Regions from separate parts of the Rhodococcus sp. NPDC056743 genome, predicted to be linked through region 2. Evidence: riboswitches for the same ligand, from Rfam matches in the RefSeq annotation. Region 2 holds a riboswitch; the other holds the start of a gene.
What was found. A riboswitch is a leader RNA that binds a small molecule or an ion and turns the genes downstream of it on or off. The one in region 2 is predicted to bind S-adenosylmethionine.
Positions count from the first base shown of each region.

Region 1: linked by a shared signal. The riboswitch ahead of ACFRFQ_RS15940 (bifunctional o-acetylhomoserine/o-acetylserine sulfhydrylase) and the one ahead of ACFRFQ_RS02515 (putative leader peptide) in region 2 are both predicted to bind S-adenosylmethionine.

Region 1 is NZ_JBHTZI010000006.1:309,126-319,443, reverse strand. It holds gene ACFRFQ_RS15955 (DEAD/DEAH box helicase) at 1-1,186, opposite strand, end outside; gene ACFRFQ_RS15950 (hypothetical protein) at 1,211-1,510, shown strand; gene ACFRFQ_RS15945 (homoserine O-acetyltransferase) at 1,519-2,622, opposite strand; gene ACFRFQ_RS15940 (bifunctional o-acetylhomoserine/o-acetylserine sulfhydrylase) at 2,655-3,950, opposite strand; SAM riboswitch class IV at 4,094-4,238, opposite strand; gene ACFRFQ_RS15935 (NADP-dependent isocitrate dehydrogenase) at 4,545-5,768, shown strand; gene ACFRFQ_RS15930 (MFS transporter) at 5,969-7,108, shown strand; gene ACFRFQ_RS15925 (exodeoxyribonuclease III) at 7,134-7,979, shown strand; gene ACFRFQ_RS15920 (ribonuclease domain-containing protein) at 7,989-8,507, shown strand; gene ACFRFQ_RS15915 (barstar family protein) at 8,507-9,001, shown strand; gene trpS (tryptophan--tRNA ligase) at 9,028-10,062, shown strand; gene yhjD (inner membrane protein YhjD) at 10,124-10,318, shown strand, end outside.
Region 2 is NZ_JBHTZI010000001.1:574,746-585,063, forward strand. It holds gene ACFRFQ_RS02470 (hypothetical protein) at 1-106, opposite strand, end outside; gene ACFRFQ_RS02475 (alternate-type signal peptide domain-containing protein) at 119-703, opposite strand; gene ACFRFQ_RS02480 (HAD-IIA family hydrolase) at 993-1,763, opposite strand; gene ACFRFQ_RS02485 (sulfite exporter TauE/SafE family protein) at 1,840-2,607, opposite strand; gene ACFRFQ_RS02490 (amino acid ABC transporter permease) at 3,133-4,107, shown strand; gene ACFRFQ_RS02495 (amino acid ABC transporter ATP-binding protein) at 4,104-4,889, shown strand; gene ACFRFQ_RS02500 (ABC transporter substrate-binding protein) at 4,925-5,896, shown strand; gene ACFRFQ_RS02505 (FAD-dependent oxidoreductase) at 5,907-7,022, shown strand; gene ACFRFQ_RS02510 (GNAT family N-acetyltransferase) at 7,019-7,552, shown strand; SAM riboswitch class I at 7,640-7,734, shown strand; gene ACFRFQ_RS02515 (putative leader peptide) at 7,744-7,833, shown strand; gene ACFRFQ_RS02520 (ABC transporter substrate-binding protein) at 8,001-9,641, shown strand; gene ACFRFQ_RS02525 (ABC transporter permease) at 9,644-10,318, shown strand, end outside.

The DNA of each region.
Region 1 (10,318 bases), on a different contig from region 2:
CGGTGCCCAATCCGGTATCGAACGCGTCGGAGACCGCTGCCCGGTAGATACGCGCCTGCTCCGACGTGAGTGTGCACTCGACGGTGGAGAACTGTTTCGGCGGAAGATCCTTGGCAACAGTATCTTTGGTGCGGCGCAGGACGTAGGGGTCGATGATCGTTGCCAACCTCGTTGCCGCGGACGCCGAGCGGCCGGATTCGATCGGGACGGCAAAACGCTGCCGGAAGCGTGCCCGCGTTCCCAATACCGCGGGATTGGCGACGTGAAACAAACTCCACAACTCTTCGAGGCGGTTCTCGACCGGTGTGCCGGTCATCGCAACCTTGACGGTGGCATTGAGCCGCATGGCTGCCTTGGCAGCCAGCGAAGACGGATTCTTGATCTGCTGCGCCTCGTCGAAGACAGCCGACGCCCACGGCACGCTCTCCAATTCGTCTGTATCCGAGCGTAAGACGCTGTAGCTGGTGAGCACCACGGTGCCTGCCGCCGGTTCGGCAAGAAGAGCGCGGCCGGACCCATGGTGCACGTGCAGGTTCAGGTGTGGCGCGAACCGGCAGATTTCGCGCCGCCAGTTTCCGATAACGGACGTCGGGCACACGACAAGATGAGGACCGTCGTCGGCTCTGATTGCGATCATCGAAATGGCTTGCAGTGTCTTACCCAGACCCATCTCGTCGGCAAGGATGCCGCCACCGGTATCGGCCAGCGACGTCAACCATTCCACGCCTTGAATCTGGTACGGGCGCAAAGTCGCCTGAACCTGCGCACGATCGAGTGTGTCCACCAAAGTCTGCGCGTGGGTGAAGCGCTGTACCGACGCGGCGGCACTTCGGATGACCGTGTCGTCGCGGTAGAGAGCGGCGTGTCCGGCAGGTGGCATGGCGCCGGGTTCGCTGTTCTCGATCACTCGCTTCCAGGCGCGCACCGATTCTCCGATGCCGGGTTGATCTGCGTTCACAGCCTGCAATGCCGTTACCGCTTCGGTGAATTCGACGATTTGAATGTCGATGTCTACGGGCGTGATGACGCCGTCGACCGGTACTGCCATTCGGGCGACGGCGGCACTGCCGATCGGGAGCCCCAACTCCGCGAGATGCCCGGCCGTATCCGGCACACCCCAGAACCCGAACGCCATATTTTCGGGAAGGTAGGTCGCCTGCAGTCGATCCGGGCACGGTTGAGTCACGAGCGTCGATGGTAGCCGTGATCGGTGACTGAGGGCCACGCTCTGTCGGAGAACCGAACATTTCATACATCGGCCGTGATAGTCACCGCGCCGGTCGGTGTTCCCGTTGCACATGCTGGTGCCGTCACCATGTGGGGCGGGGCCGACGACAATCAGCGCGACGGCGTCCCGGTTCGGGGGATCTACTCCGCACTTGCTGCCGGTGATCATCATTCGGTGGCGTTGTCTGCCGACGGAACGATCACTGCGTGGGGCAACAACGAGAACGGGCAACTAGGCGGTGTCCCGACCGTCGACCGGATCACTGGGAAGCGTGACCGGTAGCTGAGTGCTCAACGAGCCGTGCGGGCCAACTCCATTGTCCGGCGCAGCAATTTTGCCACGGCGTCGGCTTCGGTGAGGAAACCGTCGTGCCCGTCCTTGGAATTCAGGATTTCGAGGCCGGCGCACGTCGGGATTCCGGCCGCGATCTCTTCCTGCAGACGTAGCGGGTAAAGACGATCGGAATCGACTCCGCCGACGACTACCGGGACCGTGATCGACGCCAATGCCGCTGCGACTCCACCGCGTCCGCGGCCGATGTCATGACGGTTCATGGCCTCGGTCAACAACACGTAGGTGCTGGGATCGAAACGCGACACGAGTTTGTCGGCCTGATGTTCGAGGTAGCTCTGAACCGCGTATCGTCCACCGTTCCAGGGGTTTTCATGCCCCTGGGCGGTGTTCTCGAAACGGGTGTCGAGTTCCGTTTCGGCGCGGTAGGTGAGGTGCGCGATGCGCCTGGCGATCCCGAGTCCGGCGCGGGGAGTGCGTCCGGTCCCGTGATAATTGCCGCCCTGCCAATCGGGGTCGGACATGATGGCGGCGATTTGTGTTGTCTGTGTACCGATTTGATCGGCGGTGGCGCGTGAACCTGTGGCCAAGACCAGTGCGGAGTTCAGATTCTCCGGATACGACACAGCCCATTCGAGGGTCCGCATGCCGCCCATGGAGCCGCCGACCACTGAAGCAAGCCGATCGATACCAAGCAGGTCGATCAGCTTCTTTTCGGCTGCGACCTGATCGCGAATGGAGATGCCCGGAAACCGGCTACCCCACGGCTTGCCGTCCTCGGCAAGCGAACTCGGACCGGTGGTACCACGACAACCGCCCAGAACATTGGTTGCAATGACGCACCATTCGCCGGTGTCGACAGGTTCGCCGGGGCCCACCATCCCGTTCCACCAACCGGGGGAGGGCTGGGTGTCTGATGCCGGGCCGGTGACGTGTGAGTCTCCGGTCAGTGCATGCTCCACCAGAACGACGTTGTCGCGGTTCGGAGACAGCTCGCCCCACCGTTGAACCGCAAGCGATACCGACGGCAGCACTGCGCCGTTCTCGAGCTGGAGTGAGCCGATGTCGACGGTTCCGACCCGGCCGTCCGGCGGCGGCAGGATATCGGCGACCTTTGTCTGGGCTTCGTTGACGGTCAAGATGCCGCCGCCGCGGTGAGGCCGGTTTCGAGGTCGGCGAGGATATCGGTGATGCCTTCGATTCCGACGGCGAGGCGGACGAGTCCGGGCGTGACTCCGGCCGCGAGCTGTTCCGCGGGAGTGAGTTGGGCGTGGGTGGTGGAGGCGGGGTGGATGACGAGGGAGCGGACGTCACCGATGTTGGCGACGTGGCTGTGCAGGGTAAGGGCGTTGACGAACTTCTTGCCTGCGTCGACACCGCCGGGCAGCTCGAAGGTGACGATGGCGCCGGTTCCCTTGGGGGTCAGTTGCTTTCCGCGTTCGTACCACGGTGAGGAGGGGAGTCCCGCGTAGGAGACGGAGGCCACGGCGGGATGGCCTTCGAGGAATTCGGCCACCTGCTTGGCGTTGGCGACGTGGCGTTCGATGCGCAGGCTCAAGGTTTCGATGCCTTGGGCGATGAGGAACGCGTTGAACGGCGCGACGGCGGAGCCGAGGTCGCGCAGGAGCTGTACGCGGGCTTTGAGTGCGTAGGCGGGCGCGCCGAGGTCGGCGAAGGTGACGCCGTTGTAGCTCGGGTCGGGGGTGGTGAAGTTGGTGTGGCGTCCCTGGGTCCAGTCGAAGCTTCCGCCGTCGACGATGACGCCGGCGATAGCGGTGCCGTGCCCGCCGAGGTATTTGGTGGCGGAGTGCAGGACGATATCTGCGCCGTGTTCGAGAGGGCGGAGCAGGTAGGGGGTGGCGACGGTGTTGTCGACGATCAGCGGTATTCCGTTCTCGTGGGCGAGGGCGCTGATGCCGGGGATGTCGAGGATGTGGTTCTTGGGGTTGGCGATGGTCTCGCCGAAGAAGGCTTTGGTGTTGGGGCGGACGGCAGCTGCCCACTGGTCGAGGTTGTCCGGATCCTCGACGAAGGTGGTTTCGATGCCGAGCTTGCGAAGCGTGTAATGCAGGAGGTTGTAGGTGCCGCCGTAGAGGTAGGGCGAGGCGACGATGTGGTCTCCGGCTTCGGCGAGGTTCAGGATCGCGAGGGTCTCGGCGGCCTGACCCGACGACAGCAGGAGTGCAGCGACTCCACCTTCGAGTGCAGCGATGCGCTGCTCGACGGCATCCTGCGTCGGATTCATGATGCGCGTGTAGATGTTGCCCGGCTCGGCCAGGCCGAACAGCGCGGCAGCGTGATCGGTGTTGTCGAAGACGTAGCTGGTTGTCTGGTAGATCGGCAGAGCGCGTGCGTTGGTCGCGGTGTCTGCGGTTTGTCCGGCGTGGACCTGCTTGGTCTCGAAGGACCAGTTAGCTGAGATGTCGGTCATGATTTGTGTACTCCAGTGGTCTGACGGATAGCTGTCGGACGGGGGCGAATGATCGCCGCCCCGTGCTGGGGTCTATCTACAAGTGCGACACATACTGAAAAACCTCCGTGGGGCTCGGCCCGGTCTGGGGTCCGTCCCTGTCGGACCCGCGCTTGTCGCCTGGAAATCCGGTGAAGCTGCAACTGCGCAGTTTCACCTCGAGGCGACCTGGTCATCACCCGGGGCACCCCACCGCGGTTGGAGGGTTGCCGTCCAGCGAGCCGGGGCTTGACGCTGGTACTCATGACCGAGCTGAATTCTACCGGGAGTGAAGCCGACGCATGACGCGGGTCGAAGTGTGCGGTGTCACCAGTCGCCATTCGACGCGAGCGCGCCCACTAGCAGGCAAAAGTTACCGGCCGGTAGTGACTTGGAGGAGGGGCTGCCGGTTGCGGTCCCGAGGGTTAGCAGTACGCTTGTCTTGTTTGGGACTCATCTCCCGGGATCAGTCCACACAGTCTAGGTTTGATAATCGAACCGTTCGCGGACCCACTCACAAAGTGTGACCGCAACCGTGTAACCAGGGGAAACTTCCTAGGAGGACGCGAAGCACCCATGTCCAAAATAAAGGTTGAGGGCACCGTCGTCGAACTCGACGGCGACGAGATGACACGCATTATCTGGCAGTTCATCAAAGACAAGTTGATCCACCCGTACCTCGATGTGAACCTCGAGTACTACGACCTCGGTATCGAGTACCGCGACGAGACGGATGACCAGGTCACCATCGACGCCGCACACGCGATCCAGAAGCACGGCGTGGGCGTCAAGTGCGCCACCATCACGCCGGATGAGGCTCGTGTCGAGGAATTCGGTCTCAAGAAGATGTGGCGTTCCCCCAACGGAACGATCCGCAACATTCTCGGCGGCACGATCTTCCGTGCACCGATCATCATCTCGAACGTTCCGCGACTCGTCCCGGGCTGGACCAAGCCGATCATCATCGGCCGTCACGCATTCGGTGACCAGTACCGCGCCACAGACTTCAAGGTCCCCGGCCCCGGCAAGGTGATGATCACCTACACGCCTGAGGACGGAAGCGCACCGATCGAGCACGAACTGGTCAACTTCCCCGAGAACGGCGGCATCGTCCAGGGGCAGTACAACTTCAACGATTCCATTCGTGACTTCGCTCGCGCGTCGCTCACCTATGGTCTGCAGCAGAACTACCCGGTGTACCTGTCCACCAAGAACACCATTCTCAAGGCGTACGACGGTGCCTTCAAGGACATCTTCCAGCACGTCTACGAGACCGAGTTCAAGGCTGAGTTCGATGCCGCAGGTCTGACCTACGAGCACCGCCTCATCGACGACATGGTCGCTTCCGCACTCAAGTGGGAGGGCGGCTACGTCTGGGCATGCAAGAACTACGACGGCGACGTCCAGTCCGACACCGTGGCTCAGGGCTTCGGCTCGCTCGGCCTCATGACGTCGGTTCTGCTGACACCGGACGGAAAGACCTGTGAGGCAGAGGCTGCTCACGGCACCGTCACGCGTCACTACCGTCAGCACCAGCAGGGCAAGCCCACCTCGACCAACCCGATCGCGTCCATCTTCGCGTGGACCCGTGGGCTCGAGCACCGTGGCAAGCTCGACGGCACCCCTGAGGTCATCGGCTTCGCGCAGCAGCTCGAAGACGTTGTCATCAAGACCGTCGAAAGCGGCCAGATGACCAAGGACCTCTCGATGCTGGTCGGCGGCGACCAGGGTTACCTGACCACCGAAGAATTCCTCGGTGCGCTCGATGTGAACCTGCAGAAGGCCATGGCCGCGAAGTAGTTTCACAGCTTCACTTTTCACATGGGACGCCCGGGCACTCCGGGCGTCCCATGTGTGTCCGTGGTCTCACGTGAGCGAACTCACCGGCTCTCACTTGGAAGTTCAACCAAGTCTGCGACAACAATTGACCAGTGACGTCGTCAACCCTTTCCCACCTCGATGCCCCGACATCCAGGGCCCGTTCTACCAGGGGTCCGGCGATGCTCGCGTTGGCGCTCGGCGGGTTCGGTATCGGCACCACCGAGTTCGTGGCGATGGGTCTCCTACCGGAGATGGCAACCGGGTTGGGTGTGTCCGAGCCCACCGCCGGTCACGTCATCTCCGCGTATGCGCTCGGCGTTGTCGTGGGTGCGCCGCTCATCGCGGCCCTGACTGCTCGGATCCCGCGCCGCACACTCTTGATCGCTCTCATGATTGCGTTCACCGTGGGCAATGCCGCGTCGGTGTTCGCGCCGTCGTACACGACGCTGATGCTCGCCCGATTCGTCGCGGGGTTGCCGCACGGTGCGTACTTCGGTGTTGCCGCCCTGGTTGCGGCGCACCTGGCCGAACCGGGTAAGCGTGCCAAAGCTGTTGCCATGGTGATGATGGGTCTCTCCGTCGCCAATGTCGTCGGTGTGCCGGCGGCCGCGTGGCTCGGGCAAACCGTGGGCTGGCGCAGTGCCTTCGCGCTGGTCGCGGTGATCGGTGTCGCAACTGTGGTGTCGCTGCTTGTCTGGATCCCGCGCCTCGACGCTATGCCGATCACCAACCCGATCACCGAACTCAAGGCATTGGGCCGCATCCAGGTGTGGATGACCCTGATAGTGGGCATGGTCGGATTCGGTGGCATGTTTGCCGTTTACACCTACATCAGCACGACGCTCACGGACGTGTCCGGCTTGGGTGCGTCGTTTGTTCCGTTGGCGCTCATGCTCTACGGCCTCGGCATGGTGGCCGGCAACTTCGTCGGTGGCTTTCTCGCGGATCGGGCGCTCATGAAGGGCCTGTTCGCGTCGATGGCGTCGCTTGCGATCATCCTTGCGGTCTTTGTGCTCGCCGTTCGTAACCCGTACACGGCGTTGCTCTTCGTCTTCCTCATCGGTTTGGCCGGCGCGTCCATGGTTCCGGGGCTTCAGACCCGGTTGATGGACGTGGCCGAGGACGCCCAGACCCTCGCCGCGTCGCTCAATCACGCCGCCCTCAACATCGCGAATGCGTTCGGAGCCTGGATCGGTGGAGTGGTGATCGCCGCAGGCTTCGGTTACACCGCGCCCGCTGCGGTCGGCTCACTCCTTGCCGTCGCCGGCCTCGGCGTCCTGGTGGTTGCAGTGATCCTGCAGCGTAGAGCCGCGAACTGAGAACACGTCGGCACCATCGGCTACGGTGCTTGCCGTGCCACAAACAGCTGACTCTCATATTCTCGCGCCTCACACGATCACGTCGGTGAACGTCAACGGCATTCGAGCCGCAGCCCGCAAGGGCATGACCGAATGGCTCGAGAAGACCGACGCGGATTTCATCTGTCTGCAGGAAACCCGAGCATCCGACAAGCAGTTGCACGAGACTCTCGAACCTGCGCTGTCGAACGGTTGGTTCCTCGTTTCGGCTGAGCCGTCGGCCAAGGGACGCAACGGCGTCGCCGTCCTGTCCCGCGTCGAAGCCGACGCCGTTCGCATCGGTTTCGGTGACGAAGAATTTCAGGACGCGGGACGCTACATCGAAGCGGATTTTGCCGACCTCACGGTGGCAAGTCTCTACCTGCCGACGGGGGAGGCACTGACCCCGAAGCAAGAAGCGAAAGAACGGTTCATGAGTTCATTCGCAGCTCATCTCGCGGTCACCGCCGCTGCTGCCGAGTCGGCCGGGCGCCACGTGGTGGTCAGTGGTGACTGGAACATCGCCCACAACGAAGCAGACTTGAAGAACTGGAAGGGCAACAAGAAGTCTTCCGGCTTCCTGCCGAGCGAGCGGGAGTGGATGGACGTTCTGTTCGGAGACGAGTCCGCGTGGGTCGACGTGTTCCGGACGCTGCATCCGGGCGTCGAGGGACCGTACTCGTGGTGGTCGTACCGGGGTAAGGCATTCGACAACGATTCCGGCTGGCGCATCGATTACCAGGTGGCAACCCGAGCATTTGCCGAGCGCGCCAAGGTAGGCGTCGTCGAACGCGCGGAATCCTACGATTTGCGTTGGTCCGATCACGCCCCCGTCACCGTCTCCTACCGGTAGGCATCGGATATGCCCAGTGCCAAGACACTCAAGGCCTTAGGCACCGTCGTCGTCGCCGTGCTCGCGGTCGTGCTCGCGATGGTGCTGTCCTCTCAGGACTCCGACAGTTCGGCGACGGCGGGCTCGGCCAATTCGAGCACGTCGACTTCGGCGGCGACGTCAACCCAGGTCAAGCCCGGCGCTACCACCAAGGCGGCCCAACCGACCTCGTCGGCACAGAAGTCGTCGGCCCAGCAAGTGAGCAGCGATGCGCCGGCGCGGGTACTCGCGACGTTGGTGGAAATCGACGCCGGACGGTGGCCGGATTCCGCGAATGCGGTGGGAACCAAAGGCGGCGTCACCTTCCGCAACAGCGAGGGCAGGTTGCCGGCCGTCGGGGCAGGTGGTGGCCGGGTTGTCTACCAGGAGTGGGATGTCAATCCGAAGAAGAGCGGTCAGGGCCGTGATGCCGAGCGGATCGTCACCGGCAACGACGGTTCCGCGTGGTACACCCTCGATCACTACGAGACCTTTACGAGGATCCGCTGATGTCTGATCTCGGAGCTGTCAGTGTCGACCGGTGGCTCGATCCGGAATCCGGCGTCGCGTCGGTGGCTGTGTCCGGCGAGCCGGCGCTTCTGGACGAGTTGGCGAGGGATCTCCGGATGCGCGATCTTGTTGTTCGCGTCGTTCGCGGATCGCACCTGCAGACCGTCGCGCAGGTCTTCGACGAATTTGCGGCAGCATTTCAGTTTCCGTCACACTTCGGCCGCAACAAGGACGCGTTCGATGACGTCATGCGTGATCTCGACGATGTACTCGGCCTCGGCGCCGGGTTCGTCGTTCTCGTCCGAGACGCTGAGTTTTTGCTACGCGGCGAACCCGATCAGTTGCCGTGGTTCCGGGAATCGATGGATTTCTACGCCGAGGAATGGGCGCCCACCGTGTTCGGCACCGCGTATCAATTCGACTCGGACTCCGAAGAAACCTTTGCCGCGGAACTTGCGGTGCTCCGCTACCCGGACACCACACACACCCACTGAATCACCCTCGTGGAAAGATCGGAAGCATGTCGACCCCTGCAGAACAGAAGCCCACGGCAAAACCTCGCGTGCTGTCCGGTATCCAACCGACGTCGGATTCCTTCCACCTCGGTAACTACCTGGGCGCACTGCAGCAGTGGGTGCCGTTGCAGGACGACTTCGATGCCTTCTACTTCATCCCGGACTTGCATGCCATCACCGTGACCCAGGATCCCAAGGAACTGCGTCGGCGCACCAAGGTTGCCGTGGCGCAGCTACTTGCCATCGGGATCGACCCAGACCGTGCAACGATCTTCGTCCAGAGTCAGGTTCCCGAGCACGCTCAGCTTGCCTGGGTCTTGAATTGCATCACCGGTTTCGGTGAGGCCAGCCGGATGACGCAATTCAAGGACAAGTCGTCCAAACAGGGCAGTGACAACGCCAGTGTCGGACTGTTCACGTATCCGGTTCTGATGGCTGCCGATATCTTGCTGTACCGCCCGCAGCGCGTCCCGGTAGGTGAGGATCAGCGTCAGCACCTCGAACTGGCACGAGATCTGGCCGGACGGTTCAACAGCCGCTACGGCAAGGCCTTTGTCGTCCCGGAGCCGCAGATCATCAAGGGCACTGCCAAGATCTACGACCTGCAGGACCCGACGTCGAAGATGAGCAAGTCGGCAGCGAGCGATGCTGGTCTGATCAATCTGCTCGACGATCCCAAGGTGTCGGCCAAGAAGATCAAGTCGGCAGTCACCGACAACGAGCGTGAGATCCGCTACGACCCGCAGGCCAAGCCTGGCGTCAGCAACCTGCTCACCATTCAGTCGGCTCTGTCCGGTGTTCCGATCGAGACTCTGGTCGCGGGCTACGAGGGCAAGGGTTACGGCGATCTCAAGTCCGATACCGCGGACGTCTTGGCGCAGTTCGTGACTCCGCTCAAGGCCAAGGTCGACGGCTATCTTGCCGATGAGGCGGAGTTGGACCGCATCATTGCCGCCGGCGCGCACCGGGCCCGTGAGGTCTCGTCGCGCACGCTTGCCACCGTGTACGAGAAGGTCGGGTTCCTGCCGCCCAAGGGTTGATCTCGGGGATCGTGAACCGGTTGGAACGAAACAGGTCGACACGAATACAGGGGGAATATCTGTGGCTGAATCAGTTGCCGTCGAAGAGCCGAGCTTTCTCGACAAACAGCGCGCAGCACGGCCGTGGCTCGATCACCTTGTTCGTGCGGGTATGAGATTTCAGAACCAGAAGGGCGACTACTACGCCGCCGGAATCACGTACTTCAGCGTCCTCGCGTTGATTCCGATCCTGATGGTTGCGTTCGCGGTGGCCGGT
Region 2 (10,318 bases):
GCACTGGAGTCTCAGCACGCCACAGGGCGCCGGTCTGTTGTGCCGATGCAAACATCACAACAATGACCGACGCTCCTGCGAGTGCCCCCCAGGCTTTAGCTCTCACGGTGTCGCAGCCTCAGGGGTTGATTTCTGTTTGGGTGATCTCGAGTGCGAGATTCGTCAAGTTGATCGACGCACCCTGAGCAACAAGATCGTCCACGTTGTCGAATGTGATGACAACCGTGACGGCCACCGCGTCACCGTTGTTGGCGGCAGTCAGCGGGCTGTCGTCGTCGACGACGCTGCCGTCGACTGTGACCGTAGTGACGACGTCGGAGCTGTCGAGGAGTTGCCCGGCAGTGGCGCCCGTTGCCGCTGTCGTTCCAGCCGTGATCGAAGCGGGGTCTGCAGCGATGACTGCGTTCAGGCGATCACCGATTGCGTTGATCGACGTTGTGCAGTTGTACTCGAGAACCTCGGTCGGGACGATTCTGTACGCAGCAAGGTTAGCGGCGGGGATGGCAATCGTGGTCGGGTTCGTCGATGCCCAGCCACTAGTGCCTGCAGCTACGACGCAATCGCCGATCTGCAACTCGCCGGCGGTGACGGTGTTTCCGCCGATCGTCGTGCTGTCGTTCCAATACGCGAGTGAACCTGCGCCGCCGAGTAACAGTGCGCCCGCAGCTGCTGCCGCGATTGCGCCCTTTGTCTGTTTTTTCATGGAGAGCTCATTTCTGGGGAGTCCGAATTGGGCCGTTCAGAAATGAGTATCAGCCATGGCAAACGATTCGTTACCGGTTTTGAAAAGAATATTTCGCCCAAATTGAAATTGCGAGTCTGAGCTGGGGAAAGCCGCCCTACCAGGCGATTGTCACTGGTTTGTTAGTTCAGCGTTGAAGAAACCTCCTGTTTGTCCAACTCGACAAAGGTTTACCGCCTTCTTTGTTTTTCGCTATTCATGTGGCTGGTTAATTACTCATTCTATCGAGGGTGATATGTCCGAATTGTCATTATTTAGTATCTCGAAAAGGGTCCGTCGTATTTCCGACAAGTGCGGCGACGGATTCCAGAACGATGGTGGGGCGATACGGATACAGCTCCACGGACGCCGGTGTCGAGATCCCGGTCATCACGAGGATGGTTTGCAGGCCGGCCTCCAGGCCGCACACGATGTCGGTGTCCATGCGGTCGCCGATCATCAACGTATTGGCGGAATGAGCGCCGATGGACCGTAATGCCGATCGCATCATGAGGGCATTCGGCTTGCCGACGTAGTACGGGTCGCGCCCCGTGGCTTTGGTGATCAAGGCGGCGACGGAACCGGTGGCAGGCAGGGAGCCGTCTCGTGACGGTCCGGTGGCGTCGGGGTTGGTGGCGATGAACCGCGAACCCCGCTCGACCAACCTGATGGCGGTGGTGATGGCCTCGAACGAGTATGTGCGGGTTTCACCAAGCACGACGTAATCGGGATCGCTGTCCGTCAGGACGTATCCGATATCGTGCAGCGCCGTGGTCAGGCCCGATTCGCCGACCACGTATGCGCTGCCACCAGGTCGCTGATTGGCGAGGAAGGTGGCAGTCGCCAGAGCGGAGGTCCAGATGGACTTCTCGGGGATGTCGAGGCCGGAGTTCAGTAGGCGTGCACGCAAGTCGCGCGGAGTTCTGATCGAGTTGTTGGTCAGCACCATGTACGGGATGTTGTTCGATGCCAGTTCGGCGAGGAACGTGTCCGCTCCCGGCACCAAGTGTTCTTCGTGAACGAGGACTCCGTCCATGTCCATGAGGTAGGTCCACTGGGATTCATTCGCGGTTGTGGTCATGTCTCAAGTATGTGGGAACCGCGTCCGAGGTGGGCGGTCAAGCGAGAAGACGCCACAGTCCGATCAGGCCGACGACGACAATCGTGTACCGCAGCGCAGTGGGAGACAGGCGTCGCCCGTAGCGGGCTCCGAGCACACCTCCGCCGAGTGAGCCGACTGCGATCAAACCGGCTGCCGCCCAATTGATCTGGTCGAAAGCCAAGGTGATGTACATTGCCGCGGCGACGATGTTGACGAGCAGTGAGAGGAGGTTCTTCGCTCCGTTCATGCGCTGCAGGGTTTCGGGAAGGATGGCACCCATCACACCGATCAGGAGTATGCCCTGCGCGGCGGTGAAATAGCCGCCGTAGATACCGACGGCAAACGTGCCCGCGGTCAGAAGCATCAACCTCGTGGTCGACAGCGTCGTCTCTTCGGTGGAGCGCTTTTTCGCCCACGCCTGGATGCGTGGTTGGAGAAGGACGAGGGCAAGCGCCAGGATCAGCAATACCGGAACTATCGTCTCGAACAATTTCTCGGGAAGGTGCATCAGCAACCACGAGCCGAGTAACGCCCCGGCGAGTGACGCCGGAATCTGCCACCGCAGTCGGTCCCACTGGCCCGACAATTCGCGGCGGTAACCCCAGGTTCCGGAAACTCCGCCCGCTACAAGGCCGACGGCGTTGGACATCGTCGCAGTGACCGGAGGCATGCCGAAAGCTACGAGGGTGGGGAAGGTGATCAGGGTTCCACTGCCCACCACGGCATTGATGGCCCCGGCGCCGATACCCGCCACGAGAATAAAAAATGCGTCCAGTCCGCTCACTCCGCAGACGGTACTGCAGGGTGATTCGGGGGTACTCGGTGGCTCGGGGCATTGGATACGGCTAATCCATTGAACACGTCATCTGCCCGTTGCGGGAGGGTTGAATTCAGCCTGATTTCAAGGCGGGGTTGCTGCTATTTCCCTTGCAGCGCAGGGAAATACAACATTTGACGACTCGGGGTTCTGCGTCTAGTATTTGCTCACCATCTCGAGCGACCGAGAGACCTGGCTCGTCGACGTCGCAGCAACCCCCCGAGTGATCGGGAGCGGGTGCTTTCTGCCAGGACCGATGGAAGGCATCACATGAGTATCACTCGCTGCGCCGGTACCGCTCCGTGCGCCGGTTCGAACGCGTACGCACCGCACCGTCGACGTCACATCGACCTGCGTCGTACCGCGTCGTGTCACTGTCGCTGACCGAACTTCTCGGCACCCGAAAGTTCGCTGCACTCGTAAGTCGTCGCGCAGCATTCCCATTTTCCGAAAGGTCTATTTTGTGATGTCTACTCCGCCTGGCAGTGCGCCGTGAGCGCGCCCACCGAGATCCGCCCGGAAAAACGGGTGGCCGCGCCGGAACTTCCCGACTCCGAGCTTGTTGTTGCCCGCACCTGGCACCCGCTTCGTTGGGTGATCAGCGCGATCGTTCTGGTACTGCTTGCCCAGTTCATTCACGGGCTCGTCGTCAATCCGGGCTGGGACTGGCCGACGTTCGCTCAGTACTTCACCGCGAAATCGGTACTGGCCGCGTTGTGGATGACGATCAAGCTGACCCTGTGGGGAACGATACTCGGGTTCGGACTCGGCGTGTTCCTGGCGCTCGGTCGCTTGTCGAAGAATCCGGTCCTGCAGGTCATCGCCTGGACCTACATCTGGGCGTTCCGCTCGATTCCGCTCATCGTGCAGTTGCTCTTCTGGTTCAACATCACGTACCTGTACCAGACGCTCTCTCTCGGAATACCTTTCGGCCCTGAGTTCTTCACATTCCAGGTCAGTGGTGTGATCGGTGGATTCACCGCGGCCGTCATCGGTTTGGCGTTGCATCAGGCCGCATATTCGGCAGAGATCATCCGTTCCGGAATCATCTCGGTGGATCACGGTCAGATCGAAGCGGCGCACTCGCTCGGTATTCCGCGCAGCCGTCAGTTCTTCAAGATCGTTCTCCCGCAAGCGATGCGGGCAATTCTACCCAATGCGGCCAACGAGGTCATCGGACTCTTCAAGGGAACCTCCATCGTTTCCACCATGGCAATCGCCGAGCTGTTCTACCAGGTGCAGGTAATCTTCGGGCGCAACGGACGAGTAGTGCCACTGCTGATGGTCGCCACAATCTGGTACATCATCCTCACGACGCTGCTCTCGATCGGCCAGTATTACGTCGAGCGGCACTACGCACGAGGGTCCGCGCGTGCTCTCCCGCTGACTCCGGTGCAGAAGGTGCGCAAGAAGTTCGAAGAGATCCGCGATGCGCGTCTCGACATTCCGCGAGGTGCATCCCGATGACCGTAGAACTGACCGACGAGACGGTGTACGCCGTCGAGGCACGCGGTATCCACAAGTCGTTCGGTGCTCTGGAAGTGCTTGCCGGCGTTGATCTCCTGGTTCGCAAGGGCGAGGTCACCGTGATTCTCGGGCCGTCGGGTTCCGGCAAGTCCACCTTGCTGCGCGCACTCAATCATCTCGAGAAAGTCGATCGCGGCACCGTGCGGATCGACGGAGAGCTGATCGGCTATCGGCGCAAGGGAAATCGGCTTCACGAACTGCGCGACCGCGAAATTCTGAAGCAGCGCTCGAACATCGGTTTCGTGTTCCAGAACTTCAATCTGTTTCCCCATCTCACGGCGCTGGAAAACGTGGTGGAAGCACCGCTGTCGGCCCAGAAACGCGACCGCGACGACGTGTATCGCGAAGCACGTGCGCTCCTCGAACGAGTGGGCGTGGGGGACAAGGCAGACGAGTATCCCCGTCAACTCTCCGGTGGCCAACAGCAACGTGTCGCCATTGCCCGGGCATTGGCACTGCGTCCGGCTGTGATTCTCTTCGATGAACCGACGTCGGCGCTCGATCCCGAATTGGTCGGTGAAGTCCTCGAAGTTCTTGCCCAGCTTGCCCGCGACGGCGCCACCTTGGTGATCGTCACGCACGAGGTCGGATTCGCTCGGGAGGTGGCGGACACCGCAGTCTTCATGGACGGCGGAGTCATCGTCGAGCAGGGCCCACCGTCGCAGGTGATCGACAACCCGGTTCACGAACGGACCAAAGCTTTTCTCTCCCGCGTCCTCTGACGCGTCACAGACACATTTCCGAAAGGCACACACTGATGTTTTCCCGATCCCGCCGCGTTACTGTCCTGATCTCGGCTCTCGCCACAGTCGGACTGCTCAGCGCAGCCTGCAGTAGCGCGGACGCCGAGTCCGACGGTAGCCAGGTCACCGCCGCCGCGGGTTACAACCTCACTGCGGAGCAGAATCGCATCACCACCGACAAGGTGGATTCCATCGCTGCCGAGGTGCCCCAGGAAATCCGCGACCGCGGCACGCTGCGAGTTACCGGCAGCGCCGGTTCCGCTCCGCCGCTTCGCTTCTACGCCGACGACGACACGACGCTCATCGGCTCCGAAACCGACTTCGCCTACCTGATCGGCGACGTTCTCGGGTTGAAGGTGGACCTGCAGACAGCCGACTGGGCACAGAACTTCGTTCGGATCGACTCCGGGGAAGCCGACGCGTTCATCTCCAATGTGACTGTGACAGAGGAACGTAAGGAGAAGTACGACTTCGCCACTTACCGACTCGACACCCTCGCGTTCGAAGCCAAGAAGGGTGCCGGGGTCTCCATCAAGGAGCCCAAGGATATTGCCGGGCTGAAGATCGCGGTGGGATCCGGCACCAATCAGGAAGCGCTGCTGGTCAAGTGGAACGAGCAGAACGTCGCCGCCGGTCTGGCCCCCACCGACATCTCCTACTACCAGAACACCACCGACTACTACCTGCCCCTGCAGTCCGGCCGGATCGACGCTTACTTCGGACCGAACCCGTCGTCGCAGTTCCATGCCAAGCAGTCGGGTGAAACCGAGGTGGTCGGTGAGTTCTCCGGGGCCGGTGACGCCTTGCAAGGGCAGATCGCCGTGTTGGTGAAGAAGGACAACGGACTGATCAAGGCAATCAACGACGCCATCAACCACGCGATCGAGAACGGCACGTACCAGCAGATTCTCGAGCGGTGGAACATCACCGGCGAAGCCGTCGACACCTCCCTGATCAACCCGCCCGGACTCCCGAAGACCAAGTGAGCCAACGTCGATGAGTGAAATTCTCGATGTAATCGTCATCGGCGGCGGACTGGTCGGGTCCTCAGCGGCCTGGCGGCTCGCCGCCCGCGGACGTCGCGTCGTCCAACTCGAGCAGTACGCACCAGGGCACAAGCACGGCGCGTCGCACGGCACTTCCCGGATCTACCGACAGGCGTACGACAATCACCTGTACACGGGGTTGGCGGCATCGGCTCTCCCGCTGTGGCGGGAGCTTGAAACCACGACGGACATCGGCTTCCTGGAGTTGACGGGTGCCATCGATCACGGCCTGCCGCAGGCTGTGGTCACCAAGGCGCGGGTGCTCGCCGAAGCGGGCATCAAGGGTGAGATCCTCACTCCCGCCGAGGCATCCGATCGCTGGCCGGGCTTGCGATTCGACACGACAGTTCTGCATCACCCCGATGCGGGCAGGCTGCATGCGGATCGTGCCGTCGTAGCGCTCGAAGCGGGTTCACGATTCGCGGGAGCCGACGTACGCCACGGCACGCGCGTGCTGACAATCGCGGAGGCGTCGTACGGCGTCGACGTGATCACGGACAGCGGGACTTTGAGAGCTCAGCACGTCGTTGTTGCAGCCGGCGCCTGGACTGCGGAATTGATCGACCGAAGCCAACTCGGCGGCCAGGTCGTGTTGCCGACCCTGCGTACGACGCAGGAACAACCGGCGCACTTTGCGCCACTCGATCCGGGAACGGCGTGGCCGAGCTTTGTGCATCATCCCGGCGCGGAGCTGAGCACCGCCGGAATCTACGGACTCGGATCAGAGGACGGAATCAAGATCGGCGAGCATGCGACGGGGCCGGAAGTGACTCCGCAGACTCGTAGCTACATCCCTGATGCCGACGGCGAGCAGCGTCTGGTCGAGTACGCCGAGGCCTGGTTGCCCGGTGTCGATTCGGCGCAGGTCGAGTCCTTGACCTGCCTGTACACCAGTACCCCTGACAGTAATTTCGTGATCGACCGGGTTGGCGCCGTAACTGTCGCCGCGGGATTTTCCGGGCACGGATTCAAATTCGGGCCGGCGCTCGGCGAGCTGGTGGCCGATCTGGTGGAAGGAAAGGCTTTGTCACCGCAGGAATTCCGGTTGGGGGTGCGTCTCTCATGACAATCGAGATTGCGGGAATCGGCGGCGTAGAGGTGCGGCCGGTCTTGCAGGACGATCCGCTGGCCGCTCCGCTCATCGAGGAATTGGCAGTGGAGTACAGCTCACGGTACGGCGGCACTCGTGACGAGGTGTTCGAAGACCTGACAACGTATCCGGCCGAGGAGTTTGCGCCGCCACAAGGTGCATTGCTGGTTCTGACTCTCGGGGATCAACCGATCGCGGGTGGTGCGTTCCGCCAATTCGATTCCGATACTGCCGAACTCAAGCGGATCTGGACGTCGGCCTCCTTCCGTCAGCGTGGTCTCGGAAAGGTTGTCGTCAGGGAACTGGAGGCCGAGATCGCCGCTCGGGGTTATCGGCGGGTGTTTCTCACGACCGGTCCCCGTCAACCCGAAGCGGTTGCCCTGTACCTCTCGTGTGGATACACGCCGCTGTACGACACCGCGCTTGCGCCTCTCGAGGTGGGAATTCACCCATTCGACAAGAAGCTGCACGTTCGGCATGACTACGACCGGAGAGTGCCGGCATGAGCGCGGAGGAGTTCCCGAAAATGTGGCGTACGCTGCAATTCCTAGTGAGCAAGTTGACAATTCGCGATCATCTCGTAGACTTGCGAACGACCATCTCGAGCGACAGAGAGACCTGGCTCAATGAAGTCGCAGCAACCCTTCGCGTCATCGCGTGAGGGTGCTACCGCCAGGATCGATGGAGGAATGCAGCAATGAAGGCAGTTGAAGGCGGTTTCGATACCGCGTGGTCGCGCCGTCACGTAGACCTGTGCCGCACAGCAGGATCGTTCTGTACTCACTGACCATGGCAGCGATGTTCGCATCGTAGTGTGACCCTGGTCAGTATCTCGAGGCCCCCGCAGTTGGGTAAGCCTGTTTTCTATTCTCTTCGTAGCTGATTCGTGCTTGGTTACCCCGTTGTCCGGTGGTGACAGGCGCGCTTTTCCGCATGCCTCATTAGGAGTTCTCGGTGTCTTCACGCTCAATCGGTGCACGCTCACGTGTCACCGTCGTCGCCGGTATCGGCGCTATTTCGGTCCTCGGCACCGTACTTGCCGGTTGCAGCACCAGTAGCGGTGACACCAGTGCAGACGCCGGTCCCGCCCAGTCGGGCGGAACCCTCCGCTACGGACTCTCCACGGCGCCTACCTGCGCAGACCCGGCTCAGGCGGGCACGAATCAGACCGTGTATGTCACTCGCAGCGTGGTGGATTCGCTGACGGATCAGAACGTGGAGTCCGGCGAGATCACGCCGTGGCTTGCCAAGAGCTGGGACATCAGCCCCGACGCCGCAAGCTTCACATTCAAGCTGCGCGACGACGTCACCTTCAGCGACGGCACTCCGGTCACCGCGGCTTCGGTCAAGAAGAACTTCGATGTCGTCAAGGATCTGGGCCCCAACGCCGCACTGGCGAAGAGTTATCTGTCCACCTACACCGGCACCGACGTCATCGACGAGCACACCGCAAAGGTGAACTTCTCGGGACCCAATGTGCAGTTCCTGCAAGCAACTTCGACGCCGCAGCTCGGAATACTGGCGGATTCCACCACGGCACTGCCGTCGGAGCAACGTTGCGCCGGTAATGCCGTGATCGGTTCCGGTCCGTTTGTCTACTCCGATTGGCAGCAGGATCGCTCGGTCTCGATCAAGAAGCGAACCGGGTACAACTGGGCGTCGGACGCAACCGCGCACCAGGGTGAGGCATACCTCGACGGCGTCGACTTCACCGTCGTTCCGGAGTCCGGAGTTCGGGCCGGCAGCGTTGCTTCCGGCCAGCTCGACGCGGTCAGCGACGCGTTGACGCAGGACGCTCCCCAGATCGAAGCCGCAGGCGGGCGGGTCCTGACTCGTCCGAATCCCGGAATCGTGTTCTTCTTCCAGCCCAACGTCAGTCGCGGAGTTCTCGCAGATCAGGCTGTCCGACAAGCGATCATCCCCGCCATCAACCGGCAGGAACTCGTCGACACGGTGCTGGATCCGAGTTTCTTCCCCGCGACGAGCCCGCTGGCGCACACCACGCCGCTCTACGCAGATCAGTCCGGAGTCGTGACCTACGACGCGGACAAAGCCGGAAAGCTGCTCGACGCAGCGGGGTGGAAGACCGGCTCCGACGGAATACGTGAGAAGGACGGCCAGAAGCTGACTTTCGCGATTTCCTTCAGTCCGGTGTTCGCCGGCAACCAGGCAATCCTCGAGCTGGTTCAGCAGCAGCTCAAGAAGGTGGGTGTCGACCTGAAACTCAACCTCCTGTCCAACGGGGAACTGACCGAGAAGCAGAACTCGGGTGACTACGACGCCGTCTACTACAACGCCACCCGCGCGGATGCGGATATCCTCCGGACCACCTTCGGTGTCGAGGGCCGAAATCTCAACAAGCGTGCCGCAGATCCGGAGCTCGACAAGGTCCTGACGGAGCAGTTGGCAACAACCGACTCCGCTGCGCGTGGTGAATTGGTCAGTGAAGCGCAGGAACTGATCATCGACCGTGGACTGTCGATTCCGACCATCGAACTCTCGCAGGCAGTGGGAGCCGGAGCGTCGGTGCAGGACCTGAACTTCGAGGCGTCCTCACGTCTGCAGTTCTACGACGCATGGTTGTCGGGTAAGTAATCATGACTCGATACGTACTCACCCGACTGGGCCAAGCCGCACTGGTCCTCTGGGCGGCCTTCACCATCTCGTTCGTGATTCTCTTTCTGTTGCCCAGTGACCCGGTCAGCATGGCGGCAGAATCGTCGGGGCAGGGTGTTGCCGTGGATCAAGCTGCGCTCGATCAGCTTCGGGCACGATACGGCTTGGACCAGTCGGTGTGGGTGCAGTACTGGACGTCGCTGACAAATGCACTTCGCGGCGATTTCGGTACGTCGATCGCGACCGGCCAATCGGTCACCGATGCGATCTTCTCGGCCTTGCCGAGCACGCTGGTACTGGCCGTCACCGGGCTGGTTCTCTCCGTGGTGTTCGGAGTGACGATTGCCTTCTTCGCGACGTACACCCGCAAGCGATGGCTCGCGAATCTGTTGTTCTCGCTGCCGCCACTCGGAGTGGCTGTGCCTACCTTCTGGGTGGGACTGATTCTCCTGCAGCTCTTCTCGTTCCGGTTGCACATCTTCCCGGCGTTCGGTGACAAGGGCTTCGCGACAGTGATTCTCCCGGCAATCACCTTGGCCATCCCGACGGGTGCCGTGATCGCTCAGGTGCTCACGACCAGCCTGCAGTCGACGCTGCGTTCACCGCATGCTGAGACTGCGTACGCAAAAGGGGCAAGCCGTTGGCGGGTTCACACC